Regions from separate parts of the Mesorhizobium sp. AA22 genome, predicted to be linked through region 2. Evidence: riboswitches for the same ligand, from Rfam matches in the RefSeq annotation. Region 2 holds a riboswitch; the other holds the start of a gene.
What was found. Region 2 has a riboswitch for S-adenosylmethionine ahead of A9K68_RS30920 (O-succinylhomoserine sulfhydrylase). Riboswitches for the same ligand answer to the same signal wherever they lie in the genome.
Positions count from the first base shown of each region.

Region 1 (9,555 bases), 1.6 Mb from region 2:
TCTGTCGTCGGGAACTGCGCGTATCACCGTTTCCGGACCGGTTTCGGTCGATGCCGATGGGCTGATCGACGCCGATTTGATGATCAAGCTTAGCGATCCGAAGGCGGTGGCGGCAATCCTCGGCAAGGCCATTCCCGAGCAGAAGAGCCAGATCAAAACAGGCTTTGCCGGGCTGGCGCTGCTAGGCAACGAACCGTCGATGCCGCTCAAGGTCGTCAAGGGCAAGGCCTCGCTCGGTTTTATCCCGCTGGGCAGGATCGAGCCGGTCGATTAGACCAAGATTGCGAACCTCCAGTTCGGAAAAAAAGATCATGGTCGAACAGGAAGATAGATGAACCGCCCGGTGAAGCTCCTGAGTGTTGGCGCGCTGACGCTCGACACGATCCTACGCGTCGACACGCTTCCGACACGTCAGGGCAAGTTCATCGCGGCCGACGGCGTCCAGATCGCCTCGGGCATGGCTTCGAGCGCGGCCTGCGCCGCACGCCGTCTCGGCGCGGACGTATCGCTGTGGGCGAGCGCGGGAGACGACACCGTCGGCGATCAGCTGGTCGCCGGGATCGAGGCCGAAGGCGTCGATTGCAGCTTTGTCCGGCGCGTCACCGGCGCGCGTTCGGCACTGTCGGCCATCTTGGTCGATACGCATGGCGAGCGCATCATCGTTCCTTTTTATGACAAGCTCGCCCAGGCCGATCCCGAGGCGCTCCCCACCCAAGATCTCACCGCATTCGACGCCGTCCTGGTAGACGTACGCTGGCCGGGCGCAGCAGCTCTGGCCCTGGCGGCGGCGCGCGCAATCGGCCGTCCAGCCATACTGGACGCCGACACCGCGCCACGGGACGTGCTGGAACGCCTGTTTCCGCTCGCCTCGCACATCGTCGCGTCGGAGCCGGCGGCGTTCATCCTCTGCGGCGAGGAACAAGGCCCGCAAAAGGCCTGTGAAGGGTTGGCCGGACGCACCGATGCATTCGTAGCGGTGACGGGCGGCTCGGCGGGAAGCTGGTGGTTCGACCGCTCAGTGGGATCCGTGCGCCATGTCGCGGCGCCAAGGATCAAGGCAGTGGACACGCTTGCCGCCGGCGACGTGTTTCACGGCGCCTTTGCCGTTGGTTTGGCGGAAGCCATGCCGATCGAACAGGCCCTGCGCTTTGCCAGCGCCGCCGCCGCGCTCAAATGCCTGCGTTTCGGCGGCAGGCTGGGTGCGCCGGACAGGGCCGAGACGCTGGCGATGATGGCCGCCCTATGGCCGGCCTGAGACAGCGGCGGGCTTTCAAATCGAATCGTACCGCCGCTCTGCCTTTTGTTTGAGCATCGGATTTCCCAAAATCGGTACCCACATTTGGGTCCGATGCTCTATCCCTTGGATGGGTGCTCGACCGCCTGCCGGCCAAAGTCCGGTACGTCGATGTCCTGGCCGGCCTCGATGATCGAGCGGCGGACGGCGCGGGTGCGGGTGAACAGGTCGAACAGCTTTTCGCCGTCGCCCCAGCGGATCGCCCGCTGCAGCGAGGCCAAATCTTCCGAGAACCGCGCCAGCATTTCGAGAATGGCATCCTTGTTGTGCAGGCAGACATCCCGCCACATGGTCGGGTCGGAAGCGGCAAGGCGCGTGAAGTCACGAAAGCCGGAGGCCGAGTATTTGATGACCTCGGACTTGGTGACCGACTCCAGATCGTCGGCGGTGCCGACGATGTTGTAGGCGATGATGTGCGGCAGATGCGAAACGATGGCCAATGTCATGTCGTGATGCTGGGAATCCATCGTATCGATGTTAGAGCCGCAGCGGCGCCAGAATTCCGAGAGTCTTTCCAGCGCCTCGGGATCGGTGCCGGGCAACGGCGTGAAAATGCACCAGCGATTCTCGAACAGTTCGGCAAAGCCTGCATCCGGACCCGATTTTTCGGTGCCCGCCAACGGATGGCCGGGAATGAAATGCACACCATCAGGCACATGCGGCTGCATCTGCGCGATGACCGACGCCTTGGTCGAGCCGACATCGGTGAGGATGGCGCCCTGCTTCAGCGCCGGTGCGATTTCCTCGGCGACCTCGCCCGAAGCGCCGACCGGCACCGAAACGATGACCAGGTCTGCATCGCGGACCGACTCTTTCGCGTCCACCGTGTAGGAGGAGCCGAGACCGAGTTCGCTTGCCCGTGCCAGCGTCGTTTCGCTGCGTGTCGAGATAGCGACGTGGCGGGCAAGACCTTCGCGGCGGATGATGCGGGCCAGCGACGAGCCGATCAGGCCGATGCCGACCAGCGCGATCTTTTCGAACATCGGTGATGTCATTGTCTCAGCTTTTCAGAAATGTCGTGAGCGCGGCGACAACGCCGCGATTGGCCTCTTCGGTGCCGATGCTCATGCGCAGTGCATTCGGGAAGCCGTAGCCGGAAACGCGCCGCAATATGTAGCCGCGCGCTGAGAGGTAGTCGTCCGCAGCCGCCGCCGAATGCTTTTGGTCCTCGGGAAAGTGGATGAGCACGAAATTGCCGACGCTCGGCGTCACCCGCAGTCCGAGCTTGGTCAACTCCTCGCTCACCCATTGCAGCCAGGTCTCGTTGTGCGCCACGCTGCGCTCGACATGGGCGCGGTCGCGGATCGCGGCAATGCCGGCCTCGATCGCCGTCGCGTTGACGTTGAAGGGACCTCGCACGCGGTTAATCGCGTCGATGATATGCATCGGCGCGTACATCCAGCCGATCCGCGCGCCGCCGAGGCCGAGCTTGGAGAAGGTGCGGGTCATGACCACGTTTTCCGCGCCAGCCACCAGCTCGACGCCGGCTTCATAGTCGTTGCGGCGGACATATTCGGCATAGGCGCCATCCAGCACCAGAAGCACATTTCGAGGCAGGCCGGCATGCAAGCGGCGCACCTCCTGGAACGGCAAATAGGTGCCGGTCGGGTTGTTCGGATTGGCGAGGAAGATGATTCTGGTCCGCGGCGTTACGGCGGCGAGGATCGCATCGACGTCGGCGCGCTCATTGGTTTCCTTGACAGAGACCGGGACAGCGCCAGCCGACTGGATGTAGATCTTGTAGACCATGAAGCCGTGTTCGGTGATAACGGCTTCATCGCCGGGCGCGAGATAGGTCTGCGCAAGCAGGCCCAGAATCTCGTCGGAACCATTGGAACAGACGATGTTCGCCGGGTTGAGGCCATGCACCTCGGCGATCGCCTCCCGCAGGCGCTTGGCGGTGCCGTCGGGATATATGTCGAGTTTGGCTGCGACGTCGCGCGCGGCCTCTATCGCCTTCGGAGAGGGGCCGAGCGGGTTCTCGTTCGACGACAATTTATGGATACTGGCAACGCCGGCCGGCGCCGTGCTCCTGCCCGGCACATAGGCTTCTATGTCCATGATCCCCGCGCGGGGCGTTGGACGTGCCTGATCCGATGGCTGGTTCATATTGCAAAAATCCGTCGAGAACGTTTCCGCCTAGCGTGATGGATTTGGAGTTCCTGCCATTTTGGTGGCATCAGCGCTCAGGAACTTCAAATCCAGCACACTAGAATTCATTGGTTGCTAGCGTGGCGAATCCGAAATTCGCCCACTGCGCTGCTCCAACGCGATGCGAATTTCGGATTCGCCACACTAGAAGCCGCAGCGGAAATACAAGCCGTGGCCCGGAATGTCGAGACCGTCAATTAAGGGTGAGCGACTGGCCGTTGACGCCGAGGCGCGGCGGTCCTAGAAGAAAGGCGAAATCCCGTGGTGATTTGGCCGGTCGGCTTGCAGCCACGTTAAACAACTCGCTAAAGGGCCGTTTGCATTCTGTAACCGGCTTTGCGAAGGCAATGCCGGTTTTTGTTGTCCGTTGCCGGCCGGACAACCGCATCGCCCGAAAATCGGAATCGATTTTCGGAAAGCGCGATGGGTAATATAAGAGGATGCGATGGTCGCGCTGCGCACTAAAAGAACCAACAACGAGGCCGACCAACCGTCGAGCCCGGTGTTGCGTTTCGGTGCCGACAAGCCGCTCAAGCTTGACGCCGGCACGCTGCTGTCACCGTTCCAGATCGCCTACAAGACCTACGGCACGCTCAACGACGCCCGCTCCAACGCCATCCTCGTCTGCCATGCGCTGACCGGCGACCAGCATGTCGCCAGCACCAATCCAGTGACCGGCAAGCCGGGCTGGTGGGAAGTGCTGATCGGCCCCGGCAAGATCATCGACACCAGCCGCTTCTTCGTAATCTGCTCAAACGTCATCGGCGGCTGTCTCGGTTCGACCGGCCCCGCCTCTACCAATCCAGCCACCGGCAAGCCCTACGGGCTCGACCTGCCGATCATCACCATCCGCGACATGGTGCGGGCGCAGTTGATGCTGGTCGACCATTTCGGCATCGAAAAACTGTTCTCAGTGCTCGGCGGCTCGATGGGCGGCATGCAGGTGCTGCAATGGGCGTCGAGCTATCCGGAGCGCGTTTTCTCAGCGCTGCCGATCGCCACCGGCGCGCGCCATTCCTCGCAGAACATCGCCTTCCATGAGGTCGGCCGGCAAGCGGTGATGGCCGATCCGGACTGGCATGGCGGCAAATATTTCGAGCAGGGCAAGCGCCCGGAAAAGGGACTGGCCGTGGCGCGTATGGCCGCTCACATCACCTACCTGTCTGAAGCGGCCCTGCACCGGAAGTTTGGCCGCAATTTGCAGGACCGTGAAGCGCTCACCTTCGGTTTCGACGCCGACTTCCAGATTGAGAGCTATCTGCGCCATCAGGGCATGACCTTCGTCGACCGTTTCGACGCCAACTCCTATCTCTACATGACCCGGGCAATGGACTATTTCGACCTCGCCGCCGACCATGGCGGCCGACTGGCCGACGCCTTTGCCGGCACCAGGACCCGTTTCTGCCTGGTCTCATTCACCAGCGACTGGCTGTTCCCGACCGAGGAGAGCCGCTCGGTCGTTCACGCGCTGAACGCGGCCGGCGCCTCGGTGTCCTTCGTCGAGATCGAGACCGATCGCGGCCACGACGCCTTCCTGCTCGACGAGCCGGAGTTGTTCGCCGCCATCAACGGCTTCATCGCCTCGGCGGCCCGCGCCAGGGGGCTCAGCGCATGACCCCTGAAGATTGCAGGCTTTCCGGACCGGCATCATGCGCCAGGCATCAGCGCATGACCCCGAAAAGTCGCAGACTGTTCGGATCCGGATCATGCGCCAGGCAAAAGGCGAGATCATGAGTGTCAACCACGCCCAGCGCGTCGACCTCGAAGTCGTCGCCGATCTCATCCCGCCGCAGTCGCGGGTGCTGGACGTCGGTTCCGGCGATGGCCTGCTGCTCGAATTGCTGCAGGCGACGAAGCAGGTCGACGGCCGCGGGATGGAACTGTCGCAGCGCGGCGTCAACGAATGCGTGGCGCGCGGCCTGTCCGTCATCCAGGGCGACGCCGACAAGGACCTCAAATTCTATCCCGACAAGGGTTTCGATTTCGTCGTCCTGTCGCAAACCTTGCAGGCGACCCGCAACCCGAAGCTGGTGCTCGACGAATTGCTCAGGATCGGCAAACACGCCATCGTCTCCTTCCCCAATTTCGGCCACTGGCGGGTGCGCCTTTCGCTGTTCCTCGAAGGGCGGATGCCGGTGACCAAGGACCTGCCCTATTCCTGGTACGACACACCCAACATCCATTTCTGCACCATCCGCGACTTCGTCAATCTCTGCGAGGAGCTCGGCGCAACCGTGGAAAGGGCAACCGCGCTTGACGCCAATGGCCAGAAAATCGGCCTCTCGATGCCATGGTGGTTCTGGAATTTCTTTGGCCAGCAAGCGGTGTTCCTGCTGAGGCGATAACGGCCGTCGCTTCTTCGGCCAATATGGCGCTCGGCCTGCCCGAGTCCGAAGACCATGGGTGTAGGACTGATCGCCATTCATCGACCAGCTAGCGATTAAGTTCCGGAAAATACGGATCGGAGAAAAACCGCCGGTCGCGCTCGCCTTGCAAACAGTCGACCGGTGTTGCCGCATCGACCCGGATCGGTACGCGATCGGCCCAGGGACCGGCAACACCGCTGACCTCTAGGATCAGTTTGCGGCGTATGGCGGTCACGAATTCGGAAGCGGCATAGACCGGCAGCACGAAAGCCCCAGGCCCGCCCGTAACGCACTCGGCATAGTATTGGTCGAGATGGCTGAAGCTGGGCGACGGGCTGATCAGGATCGGCAGGCCGTTGATGACGATACCGTTTGCCACCGCGGCGTCGCGTGTCGTGGTGACGGGCATCCCGGTATTGTTGGGACCATCGCCTGAAATGTCGATGACGCTGCGCGTCGCTTCGAAAGCGCCTCCATCCAATAGCTTGGCGCCGAAGCCGAGCGCACCGGAAATGGAGGTGCCGCGAAAGCTCCTGAATGGGCGCGCCTCGATCTTGTCGGCGAATGCGTCGGCGCTCTCAGCGTTATCGATGACCTGCCAGGCAATGACCGCATCGTCGCGGACAGTGCCTGCCCATTCGAAATAGGCCAGCGCGATGCGGCCGGTCACACCCGAACGCACCGCATCGATGAAGTCGGGGTGGCGCAGCGCCTCGACATAGCCGGCGCGCTGCAGGGCGAATTCCCTTTCGTCCATCGAGTGTGAAATGTCGACCGCCAGCACCAGTTCGACGTCCACCGCAATGGTATTGGCCGGCGCGCCCAGTGGTGCTGCCTGAGCGCAGGCAAGGCAGGCAAGCAGGCTGATGCATGTCGCCCAAAAGTGCGAAGCGGTTTTGGGGTAACGACATGCATAGAAACAAAGGCTTAAAACGTGTCGCATGAATCTCTTCAACGGGACGCGTTTTAAGCGCGTCAAGCATGGGTCCAACGCCGCGAACTTCCGCACGATGCCGGCAATCTTTCGCCGCGATCACGGCGAAATAAAGCTTGGCTGCGTATCGCCGGCTACGTCTCTTGGTAGGCTGCGGCGACGGCCGGGGGTGGTTCGATCGCGCCGGCCCTGACACGGACTGGCTTGAGAGCCGGTCGCTCGACGTCTTTCACGATCGCCAACGAGCGCGGAAAGAATTCAACGTTCTGCTGGCTCCGGCCAATGTTGAGGATCGCGGCGTCGGCAAGACGCGCTTCCAGCATCGACAGCACCCGACTCAGCGTCGCGCCGTCGAACGTGTCCAAAGCCTCGTCGATGATCACCCATTTCGGCTGCCGCAAAACCAGCCGGGCAAAGGCAAGCAGGCGCTGCTCGTCATCGCTCAATTCGCGCTCCCAGCGCGCCGAGCGGTCGAGCGAGGACGACAGACGCCCAAGACCGACCTCGGCAAGCACCGCCGAGATCTCGGCGTCGCTGACCGCGGCATCGGCGTGATTGAGCACCTCGCGCAGCGTGCCGAGCGGGAAATAGGGCTTGCGGGGAACGAAGGCGGGAACCTCTCCGGCCGGCATGCCGATCCGCCCGCTTCCCCACGGCCACAGACCGGCAATGGCGCGAAAGAACAGCGTCTTGCCGGCGCGCGGATCTCCGGTGATCATGACGCGCTCGCCCGCGCGGATTTCGACATGGGGCTTGGCGAGCTTCGTACAGCCATCCCGCGACGCAACCTCGAGGTTCTCGAATGTCAGCCTGCCATTCGGGTTTTCGCCGATCGTGATGCGTTCTTCGGTGTCGTGCAGCACGTCCGTTTCAACGAGCGCGATGCGGAAATCGGCGACGCGCATCAGCGTGGCGCGCCAATCGGCGATGCCGCCGATATTGTTGATGAACCAGCGCAACGAGGCATGCACCTGGTTGAAGGCGCCGACAGCCATCATGAGCCCGCCGAAGCTGATATCGCCGGCGAAATAGACCGGTGAGGCGACGAGGATCGGTGCGACGACAGTGATCCAGCCATAGGTATCGGTCACCCAGGAAAGATTGATCTGGGCGCTGTAGATGCGCCGCATCGCGCCCAGCACCGTGCCGAGGTCGAGCTCGAGCCGTCGTCTCGCGTCGGCTTCGCCGTGCGCAAGCGCGATGGCATCGACATTCTCGTTGACGCGGACCACCGAGGAACGCAGCTCCGCTTCACGCGTATAGCGGTCGCTGTTGAAGCGGATGAGCGGCCGTCCGACCAGCCAGCTCAGCCAGGAAGCGGTACCGGCATAGAGGATCGCGGCCCACACCATGTAGCCCGGAATGGCCAGCGAATAGCCGCCGATATGGAAGACGAAGCCAGAAGACAGCGACCATAAGACGCCGACGAACGAAACAAGCAGAATCAACGACTGCAACAGCCCTATGCCGAGGCCTGTGGAAAGATCGGAGAGATGTCCGGCATCTTGCTGCAGGCGCTGGTCAGGGTTGACGCCGATGGCGCCGGCGTTGGCGAGCCGGAAGGCGCGCGCCGGCCGCAGCCATTCACCGATCAGATCGAGGGTCAACGCCTCACGCAGCTTCAGCCGGATCCTCTGGTCGAGCCAGGTCTGGCCGACATTGAGCACCACAAGTCCGCCGGCGATGGCGGCAAAGACCAGAAGCTGGTGCAGGAAGCCCTGCATGTCGCGCCGAGCCAGCGCGTCGTAGAAGGGCTCGTTCCAGCGATTGAGCAGAACCTGCCCGATCGACGTTGCCACAATGACGGCGACAATGCCGACGCACGCCCAGAGCAGGTGTTTGCGGATCGGCGAAGTCCCCAGCGCCAGCTTGATCGTCGCCAATTGGTCGCGCAAGCTGCTGGCCTCGATCGACGCGGCAACCGGCTTGGCGCTGGCCTCTACATCCGGATGATCAGCCATTGGTGAAGTCCTTGAATTCGCAAGCGGTGCTGAAACCGGTGGACATGTCGACACATTCGGGTAGCAAACCCGCCCTCGACAGATAGGTGAGAATAAGCTCGATCCCGATCACGAAAATGTCATCGACGGCTCGGCAATGTCGCCTTCCCGGTCGGCGATATCCGGCCGAGCCTTGTGGCGCCATGCGGCGAGAAAACCGGCACGAAGACGCGGCGAGATGCACGCTGGACGACCGGCACGCCCTGATAGAGCCGCTTCTGCGCCTCGACCACGATGACGCCGGAAAAGATCGGCCAGAACCTGCGGCCGGCGCGCTCCAGCACATTGTGGAACTGCATCATGAAGCGTCGCCGCGATGGCGGGAAGAACAGGGCGTCGGACCAGGCGGCGGGCGTGAAGTTTGCTTCGCGCAGCAATTCGGTGAGCTGGCCGCGCGAAAAAGGCCGGCCGCTGCCGAACGGCGTATGCTCGAAACGGGCCCAGACACCGCGCCGGTTGGGGACGACGATGACGACGCGGCCGGCAGGCGACAGCACCCGCCAGATTTCGTTCAGCGTCTCGCGCGGGTTCTCGGCATGTTCGAGTGAATGGACGAGCAGCATGCGGTCGATGGAGGCATCGACCAGCGGCAATTCCTCATCGAAGACCAGCGCGGTTGCGGTCGGCCCCGTGGCCGGCCAGACCACCGCGCCTTGCGTCGCCGGCATGAAGGCAAAGACACGCTCCGCGTCGGTTCCGAACCGCTCCAGCCACGGCAAGGTGTAACCGAGGCCGACCAGCCGCTCATTGGGCACAACAGCCCATATCGAGGACAACGCCATGGTGATCGAGCGTTCGGCCAATCGCCCG
Region 1 covers NZ_CP048406.1:1,485,386-1,494,940, reverse strand. The annotation lists gene A9K68_RS07270 (DUF2125 domain-containing protein) at 1-274, shown strand, start outside; gene A9K68_RS07265 (PfkB family carbohydrate kinase) at 332-1,255, shown strand; gene A9K68_RS07260 (prephenate/arogenate dehydrogenase family protein) at 1,354-2,289, opposite strand; gene hisC (histidinol-phosphate transaminase) at 2,294-3,403, opposite strand; SAM riboswitch at 3,697-3,774, shown strand; gene A9K68_RS07250 (homoserine O-acetyltransferase) at 3,891-5,060, shown strand; gene metW (methionine biosynthesis protein MetW) at 5,176-5,790, shown strand; gene A9K68_RS07240 (DUF1194 domain-containing protein) at 5,879-6,754, opposite strand; gene A9K68_RS07235 (ABC transporter ATP-binding protein/permease) at 6,880-8,706, opposite strand; gene A9K68_RS07230 (methyltransferase domain-containing protein) at 8,826-9,555, opposite strand, start outside.
Region 1: it holds a riboswitch for S-adenosylmethionine, as region 2 does, so the genes downstream of both, A9K68_RS07250 (homoserine O-acetyltransferase) here and A9K68_RS30920 (O-succinylhomoserine sulfhydrylase) in region 2, are expected to answer to the same signal.

Region 2 (9,555 bases):
TCGGCGTCGGCAAGCAGCAACTGGTCGAGATCGCCAAGGCGCTCAGCAAGGAAGTGCAGCTGCTGATCCTCGACGAACCGACGGCGAGCCTGTCCGAAAAGGACAGCCAGGCGCTGCTCGACCTGCTTCTGGAATTCAAGCGGCATGGCATCACCTCGATCCTGATCTCGCACAAGCTCAACGAGGTCAACCGGGTCGCCGACAAGGTGACGATCATCCGCGACGGGCGGACCATCGAGACGCTGGCCAAGAAAGACATTTCGGAAGACCGCATCATCACCTCGATGGTCGGCCGCTCGCTAGACGACCGTTATCCGTCGCGCGAGCCCGAGATCGGTGAGATCGTGCTCCAGGTGAGGAACTGGTCGGTCTATCACCCGATCCATGCCGAGCGGCAAGTGATCAAAGGCATCGACATCGACGTCCGCAAGGGCGAGGTGGTGGGTATCGCCGGGCTGATGGGCGCCGGACGCACCGAATTCGCGATGAGCCTGTTCGGCCGCTCCTATGGCCGCCGCATCACGGGCGAGGTGCTGCTCAAGGGCAAGCCCATCGATGTCTCCTCTGTCAGCAAGGCCGTGGAACACGGCATCGCTTACGTCACCGAGGACCGCAAGACCTACGGTCTCAACCTGATCGATCATATCAAGCACAACATCACGCTGGCCAATCTTCCCGGCGTGTCGCGCCATAGCGTGATCGACGACATGCGCGAGCTGGCCGTCGCCAACGACTACAAGGCCAAAACCAACATCCGCTCGTCCAGCGTTTATCAGATGACCGGCAATCTATCGGGCGGCAATCAACAGAAGGTGGTGCTGTCGAAGTGGCTGTTCGCCAATCCGGAGGTGCTGATCCTCGACGAGCCGACGCGCGGCATCGACGTCGGCGCCAAGTATGAAATCTACACGATCATCGCGCGTCTCGCCTCGGAGGGTAAGGCGATCATCGTCATCTCGTCGGAGATGCCCGAACTGCTCGGCATCACCGACCGCATCTATGTCATGAACGAAGGACGTATCGTCGGCGAAATGGCGGCGAGCGACGCCAGCCAGGAAAAGATCATGCGCGCCATCGTTCGCGGAGAAGGAAAAGCATCATGAGCACCGAAAGCGCTCCCGTCCCGAAAAGCGGCGTCGCCGAAGATGTGCAGCAGGGGCCGCGCGTTGCCGTCTCGGCGCTGGTCACCAACCTGCGCGAATACGGCCTGATCCTGGCGCTTATCGCCATCATGGTATTCTTCCAGTACACGACGTCCGGAACGCTGTTCAAGCCGGTGAACTTGAGTAACCTGGTGCAGCAGAACAGCTTCATCATCGTGATGGCGCTGGGCATGCTGCTGGTGATCGTCTCCGGCCATATCGATCTCAGCGTCGGGTCCGTCGCCGGTTTCATCGGCGCGCTAGCGGCGATGATGATGGTCATCTGGCCGCTCGGCCCTTTCAGCAATCCGCTGGTGGTGTCGATCATCTGCCTGATCATCGGCGGCGCGATCGGCGCGGGACAAGGCTACTGGATCGCCTATCACCGAATACCGAGCTTCATCGTCACGCTGGCGGGGATGCTGATCTTCCGCGGCATCTGCCAAGCGCTGCTGGGTGGCGGGTCCTCCGTGGGGCCGCTTCCAGCCGGCTTCAAGGCGCTCAGTTCCGGCTTCATCCCGGACGTGATCGGCTCGTTGACGCTGATCCCGCCGGTCGTGAACGCCGCCGGCAAGACCATCGTCGGCAGCGGGCTGACGCTGCACATGACGACGATCGTGATCGGCCTCGTTGCCGTGCTCGCCTATGCCTATTTCGGGCTCAGGGCACGGCGCAGCCGCGAGCGGCATGGCTACGAAGCCGAACCCTTCACGCTGTTCGTCGTCAAGACCCTGGTGACCAGCGCTCTGGCGCTTTTTCTGGTCTACCAATTCGCCACCTACAGAGGTCTGCCAATCGTTCTCGTAGTGATGGGCGTGCTGATCGCGCTGTTCGTCTTCGTCACCAAACGCATGACGGTCGGCCGCCGTATCTACGCAATGGGCGGCAATGCCAAGGCGGCTCAGCTATCGGGTATCAAGACCGAGCGGCTGACCCTGATGGTGTTCATCAATATGGGCGTGCTCTCGGCGCTCGGCGGGCTGATCATTGCGGCGCGCCTTGGCCAGGCGGTGCCGGCGGCCGGCCTCGGCAGCGAGCTCGACGTCATCGCCGCTGTGTTCATCGGCGGCGCTTCGGCGATGGGCGGCGTCGGTCAAGTTATAGGCGCGGTGGTGGGCGGTTTCATCATGGGCGTCATGAACAACGGCATGTCGATCATGGGCGTCAATGTCGATTGGCAACAGGTGGTCAAGGGCCTGGTGCTGCTCGGCGCCGTGGTCTTCGACGTCTACAACAAGAACAAGGCTTGAGGGCGAGGGGACTCATGCATGTCGCCAACGTGTGCAGCGTGTTGGGACAACGGCATGCATGAAAACAAGGATTAGAGCGGGCCGCTTTTCAAACGCGGCGCGCTTTTAGGAGGCACGGGTCACATCGCGGCGCTGCCGGGCGGCGCAAAGAAGTCCCCCAAGGGGACCGGGCCCGCGAGCGCAATCCGGACGAAGAGTTCACCAGTGGCGCGGATCCCATCCGAGCCGCGCTGGTCAAGGTTTGCCAACCCGGCAGCCGGGCCAAAGGCAATTGAGAGAGGGTACATCATGCTGATCTCCCAGATCCTCGACGACGCAGAGACCATTCGCGTCGTTGCCCGCAACGGCGGCAAGACCCGGATAATCAACGGCGCCCGCAGCGTCTATTCGCTGGCGATGGAGGCCGCGCGCACCGGCACCGGACTTGTCGCCCTCATCGAGCGCAAAGGCTTCGGTGAAGCGGTCGACCTCGATGCCGCATACAAGAAGGGGCGGCTGTTGTCGCCGATCAACCATCCCGACCCGGCGCATCTTCATCTCACCGGCACCGGGCTGACCCATCTCGGCTCCGCCGCGACCCGCGATGCCATGCACAAGAAACTCGATGCCGATCGCGAAGAGCAGCTCACCGATTCAATGAAGATGTTCCGCATGGGGCTGGAGGGCGGCAAGCCCGCCAAGGGCCAGGCGGGCGTGCAGCCAGAGTGGTTCTACAAGGGCAACGGCACCATGGCGGTGGCGCCCGGTGCGGCACTTCTGTCGCCCGCCTTCGCCCAGGATGCCGGCGAGGAGCCGGAAGTCGCCGGCATCTATGTCATCGGCGACGACGGCGTCCCGTTCCGCGTCGGCTTCACACTGTCAAACGAGTTTTCCGACCATATCACCGAGCGCGTGAACTATCTTTTCCTCGCGCATTCCAAGCTGCGCAACGCTTCGTTCGGGCCGGAAATCCTGATCGGCGACCTGCCCTCCGACGTCAGGGGTACCTCGCGCATCCTCCGCGACGGCAAGCTGCTGTGGGAAAAGCCGTTCCTGTCGGGCGAGGCGAACATGTCGCACACCATCGCCAATCTCGAACATCACCACTTCAAATATTCGGCCTTCCGCCAGCCGGGCGACGTTCATGTGCACATGTTCGGCACGGCGACACTGTCCTTCGCCGACGGCATCAGGACCGAAGCCGGCGACGTGTTCGAGATCGAGGCCAAGGATTTTGGCCTGCCGCTGCGCAACCCGCTTGAAATCGAGCAACCGGTGACGGTGGCGGTGAAGGCGCTTTGATTGTGTGATCTCCCTTGAGGGGGGATGTCGCCGAAGGTGACAGAGGGGGTCGTCTCACATAAAGCGCGAACGCCGTCTCCCGTGGCGGAACGGCGTTGGCACTTTACGCGCAGCGACCCCCTCTGGCCTGCCGGCCATCTCCCCCTCAAGGGGGGAGATTGGCAGCCTCAATAAATATCGAAATCGAAATATTTGGCCTGGATCTTCTTGTAGGTGCCATCTGCGACGATCGCATCGATCGCGGCGTTGAGCTTCTCGCGCAGCGCATTGTCTTCCTTGCGCACGGCGATACCGGCTTCGGTCTCGGTGCCCTTGACGTCGCCGACCATCTTGCAGCAGCCGTCGCTCGACTTCTTCATCCAGTCCATCAGCACGAATTTGTCTGAAAGGACGGCATCGAGACGGCCGTTCATCAGGTCGGCGACCGCCTCCTCCTGGGTCGGATAGAGCTTCGCCTCGGCGCCGGCTTTGCTATAGACATCCTGGGCATAGTCGGCCTGGGTGGTCGAAGCCTGAGCGCCGACTGTCTTGCCGGCGAGTGCGGCGGGTTCGGTCGAGGCAATATCGCTGTCCTTCAACGCCACCAGCGAAAGCGGCGTGGTATAATATTTGTTGGTGAAGGAGACCTGCTTCTTGCGCTCCTCGGTAATGCTCATGGACGCGATGATGGCGTCGAACTTTCTGGCCTGGAGCGCCGGGATCATGCCGTCCCAGTCCTGCGTGACAAGTTCGCATTCGACCTTCATCTGAGCGCAAAGCGCATTGGCGATGTCGATGTCGAAGCCGGTGAGCTTGCCATCCGCGGTGATGGTGTTGAACGGCGGATAGGCGCCTTCGGTGGCGATCTTCAACTTTTCCTGTGCTTGCGCCGACAAGGACCCGGCAGCCATCACCAGCATGGCAGCTGTTGCTGCCGATGCGATCCATCTTGAAATCTGCATTTCTTTGTTCCCTTGGTTCAACCACCTTGATGGTTAGGCACAGCCAAGCACGGCCCGCAAGGTCAGGCAAGCACAGTCTGGTTGATCGGAGATCAGCGCGCGGCGCGGAAATGTTTGGACAGTTTCAGGCCCTGTGCCTGATAATTCGAGCCGAGATCTGTGCCGTAGAGCGCCTGCGGCCGCTTCAGCATGTGCTCGTAGACCAGCCGTCCGACGATCTGGCCGTGGTCGAGGATGAACGGCACTTCGTGGCTGCGCACTTCGAGCACAGCCCTGCTGCCGGTGCCCCCGGCCGCCGAATGGCCGAAGCCCGGATCAAAGAAACCGGCATAGTGGACACGGAACTCGCCAACCAGCGGATCGAAAGGCGTCATCTCGGCGGCATAGAGCGGCGGCACATGCACCGCCTCCTGGCTGACGAGGATATAGAATTCATCGGGATCGAGCACCAGTTCGCCAGCACCGCTCTTGTAGAGCGGCTCCCAGAAATCGACAACATCCTGCGCGGCGCGCTTGTCGACATCGACCAGGCCGGTGTGGTGCTTGCCGCGGTAGCCGACCAGCCCGTCCTTGTCGCCATCGAGGTCGATCGACAGTGCGATGCCGCCGCCGGAAATGTTCGGCGGCTCGGTGGCGACGAGCGTCTCGGCACGATGCAATTCGTGCAGCTCGCTTTCCGACAAAAGCGCATTGCCGGTGCGGAACCTGATCTGCGACAGCCGCGAGCCGGCACGGACGACGATCGGAAAGGTGCGCGGGCTGACTTCCAGATAGAGCGGGCCGTTGTAGCCGGCAGCGATCTTGTCGAACTCGTGGCCGCGATCGGTCATCACCCGGGTGAAGATGTCGAGCCGTCCGGTCGAGCTCTTCGGGTTGGCCGAGGCCGAAACGTTTGCCGGAAGCGCCAGGCTCTCAAGCAGCGGCACGATATAGACGCAGCCCGTCTCCAGCACCGCACCGTCGGCGAGATTGATTTCGTGCAGCTTCAGGCGGTCGAGTTTTTCAGCAACCCTGTGGTTCGGGCCGGGCAGGAAGGAGGCGCGCACCCGCCAGGCCTTGTCGCCAAGCCTAAGGTCGAGGCTGGCCGGCTGGACCTGGTCGGCATCGAGCGCGCGCGGCGATTTCAGCGCGCCCGACTGGAACAGCGCGGAAATATCCTGATCGGGAAGAATGCCTGTCTGCCGCAAAGTCTGGCTCCGCTCGAAGGCCGGGCGTGGTCTCGTTTTGTCGCAGGTTCCTGCCGCGGAACCCGCTGGTACAAACCTCTTAATCATGCCGGCAATTGACGCAAGCGTGGTGCGGGTTTAAAGGGTCGTTATCCCGTGGTGATTTGGCCGGTCGGCTTGCAGCCACGTTAAACAAGTCGCTAAAGGACCGTCGGCCCGAAAGGCCATATGGACCGGTTGCGACTTTCGCGGCCGGTTTTTTTGTATTTGGGCCATTTTTGGTGTTTGGAACAAGGTGATGACGAGCAACAAGCGCAACTGGAAGCCTCAGACCGCACTCGTGCATGCGGGAACGCTGCGTTCCGGCTTCGGCGAAACCTCCGAGGCGATGTATCTCACGCAAGGCTATGTCTACGATACGGCGCAGGCGGCGGAAGCCCGCTTCAAGGGCGAGGAACCGGGCTTCATCTATTCGCGCTATGCCAATCCGACGGTCGACATGTTCGAGAAGCGCATGTGTGCGCTGGAAGGTGCCGAAGATGCCCGCGCCACCGCATCCGGCATGGCGGCGGTGACAGCGGCGTTGCTGTGCAGCGCCAAGGCCGGCGACCACATCGTGGCGGCGCGCGCGCTGTTCGGCTCCTGCCGCTGGGTGGTCGAGACGCTGGCGCCGAAATACGGCATCGAGGCGACGCTGGTCGATGGCACCGAAATCGCCAATTGGGAAAAGGCGGTCAGGCCCAACACGAAGCTGTTCTTCCTTGAAAGCCCGACCAATCCGACGCTGGAAGTCGTCGACATCGCAGCCGTCGCCTCGCTTGCCGATTCGATCGGCGCGCGGCTGATCGTCGACAATGTCTTTGCCACGCCCTTGCAGCAGAAGCCGTTGCAGCTCGGCGCCCATATCGTCGTCTATTCGGCGACCAAGCACATCGACGGCCAGGGGCGCTGCCTCGGCGGCGTCATCCTGTCGGACAAGAAATGGATCGACGAGAACCTGCACGATTATTTCCGCCACACCGGTCCCAGCCTGTCGCCGTTCAACGCCTGGACGCTGCTGAAGGGCCTGGAAACGCTGCCGCTGCGCGTGCGCCAGCAGACGGAAAGTGCCGGCCGGATCGCGGACTTCCTCGCCGAGCGGCCGGAAATCGCCCGCGTCATCTATCCCGGCCGCGCCGATCACCCGCAAGCGGCGGTCGTCAAGAGGCAGATGTCGGGCGGCTCGACGCTGATCTGCCTCGACGTCAAGGGCGGCAAGCAGGCGGCCTTCGCCTTCCAGAACGCGCTCGATATCGTGCTGATCTCTAACAATCTCGGTGACGCCAGGAGCCTGATCACCCATCCGGCGACGACGACACACAAGAATCTGAGCGACGAGGCGCGGGCCGAACTCGGCATCGGGCCAGGCACGCTCAGGCTGTCCGTCGGCCTGGAGGACACCGACGACCTGCTCGAAGACATCGAGCAGGCCCTGAAAGCCGCCAGATAGTGCACTGGGCGGTGTCGCTCGAATCGTCAAAATCAGGCGCGGTCAGGCGCCCGACGGGGTCTCTTCCAATTCCGCAACGGCGCTGGTGTGGATGGTCATCGTGTTGCCACGCCAGTCGACGGCACCGCTGAGCCAGCCACGCGCCCAGACAATCGGCAGGATGCAATCGCGCGCCATCATCGCCGGGACCATGCGTAGCGACAGGTGCCAGCTCTTGGCCGAGGCGAGAGCGCATTCCGGGAGATAGGCGACTACCAGCACAACGAGGGCGGTCGCCGACAGGCTGAAGCCGGCGCCGGCCGCAGCAACCAGCGCAAGCGCCAGCGGCACCGCCGCGCCGACCAGTATTTCGGGTGCGAAGAACAGTGGGAAGGTGACGCGACGCAGGCGTGCCCAGCGGGCCTGGCGCGACCAGATTTCGCCGAGCGTGCGAAAACCGAGCGGCTGCTCAAAGGGCGAGGCGACGAGATTGACGCGCAGTCCAAGCCCGTTGACCAGCTTGGTCGCGGCGGCATCCTCGGCGATCTCGGCGGCAAGCGCACGGATCCCGCCATTGGCGTCGAGCATGGGCTTGTCCCACAACATGCTCTTGCCTTGGGCAAAGCCAAGGCCTATCGCCTCGCCGGTATATTGCCAGCGCGCCTGCAGCGTGTTGAGGAAGGCGCATTCGACCTCAGCCCAGAACCCGTCCGGCCGCGAGCCGATCGGCGTCGAGCAGACAAGGCCGGTGTCCGGCCGCCATGCCGCCATCAGATGCTGGACATAATCCCTCGGCATCAGAACGTTGGAATCGGCAAGGATGACCCAGCGGTGGCGCGCCGCCTCCCAGCCCTTCACGCAATTGTTGAGTTTCGGATTGCCGCTGATGCGGTCGTCGCCGACGAGCAGCCGGGCCGGCACGGCCGGAAAACGGGCAATCGCATCGGTGACCGGCCTGGCCACCGGGTCGTCGGCATGGGCGACGCAGAAGATGAGCTCATAGCGCGGCCAGTCGAGAGAGAAGGCGCGCTCGAGCGTCTCCTCGGCAAACGGCTCGACGCCGCGCGACGGCACGACGATCGACACCGGAGGCGCCTTGCCGGCTGGCGGCGCGATCCTGCCAGGCCGCTTCAGCTTCAACGAAGCGAGCAGGATGCTGGCGAGATTGACGAGAAGCAGAGCTGTGGAAAGCAAGGCGGCTGTGACTGTCAGTTCCATCGATATCTGGTCACTCCAGAAAAGCCAGCCGCATGATAGCCGTTTTCAACAGTTCGACGGAATGCTGAGTCGCCCGGCCCTGCGCACACCATCATTGTCATGTGTCACTTAAATGACATTGTTCTTCGGCACCTGCGCGCAAACGAGTCGGGCAACGACGGAAGCGCGCCGTTGACCAAACTGCGGAGAGCGTCGAAAGTTCCGTCTGCATATTGTGGAGTAGGATATGTACAGCGCCGTTACGCGCAACATCGAAGTACAGGTCAGGCCGTTCTATCTGGAAGATCGCTCCGACCCGTCGGAGAACCGCTATGTCTGGGGCTACCAGGTGACCATCGACAACCAGTCGGATGAATTCGTACAACTTCTGTCACGCTATTGGCACATCACCGACGGCACCGGCCGGGTCGAGGAAGTGCGCGGCGCCGGCGTTGTCGGCGACCAGCCCGAACTCAACCCCGGCGACAGTTATCAATATACGTCTGGCTGCCCGCTCTCGACGCCGTCCGGCATCATGGTCGGCCACTATACGATGCGCAACAAGCGAGGCGAGACGTTCGACGTCGCCATCCCCGCCTTTTCGCTCGATCTGCCGGGCACGCGGCGCACCGTCAACTGACCAGCTAGACCTGATCCATCCCGATAGAATCGGGATGGGCTCTAACTCTTAGACCAGGACCTTTTCCGAACCGAAGGTCAGCGAAGCAAAAAACGCTTTCCACTTTTCGATGCACGGACCTTCGGTCGGGATCATGGTCTACTGCGCCGCGGCAAACTCCGCCGGATCGAAGTCATATTGCTTCGAGCAGAATTCGCAGGCGACATGAATGCCGCCATCCTCGGTGCTGTCCCTGATCTCGTCGGCTGAGAAACCTTCGAGTATGCCGCGGATCTTCTCCCTGGAGCATGAGCACTCGTCGGCTACCGGTACGCCGCCGAAGACGCGGACGCCGTGCTCGTGGAACAGCCGGTAAAGCAACCGCTCGGCGCCGATCGTCGGGTCGATCAGTTCCGTCGGCTCGATGGTGCCAAGCAATGCCAGCAGTTCCTGCCAGGAATTGTCGGCCGGATCATGTATCTCATCGCGCG
Region 2 covers NZ_CP048406.1:6,541,372-6,550,926, forward strand. The annotation lists gene mmsA (multiple monosaccharide ABC transporter ATP-binding protein) at 1-1,103, shown strand, start outside; gene mmsB (multiple monosaccharide ABC transporter permease) at 1,100-2,392, shown strand; gene A9K68_RS30900 (hypothetical protein) at 2,512-2,682, opposite strand; gene araD1 (AraD1 family protein) at 2,681-3,673, shown strand; gene A9K68_RS30910 (ABC transporter substrate-binding protein) at 3,841-4,614, opposite strand; gene A9K68_RS30915 (2'-deoxycytidine 5'-triphosphate deaminase) at 4,707-5,801, opposite strand; SAM riboswitch at 5,927-6,004, shown strand; gene A9K68_RS30920 (O-succinylhomoserine sulfhydrylase) at 6,079-7,269, shown strand; gene A9K68_RS30925 (ceramide glucosyltransferase) at 7,312-8,466, opposite strand; gene apaG (Co2+/Mg2+ efflux protein ApaG) at 8,693-9,085, shown strand; gene A9K68_RS30935 (Hsp33 family molecular chaperone) at 9,224-9,555, opposite strand, start outside.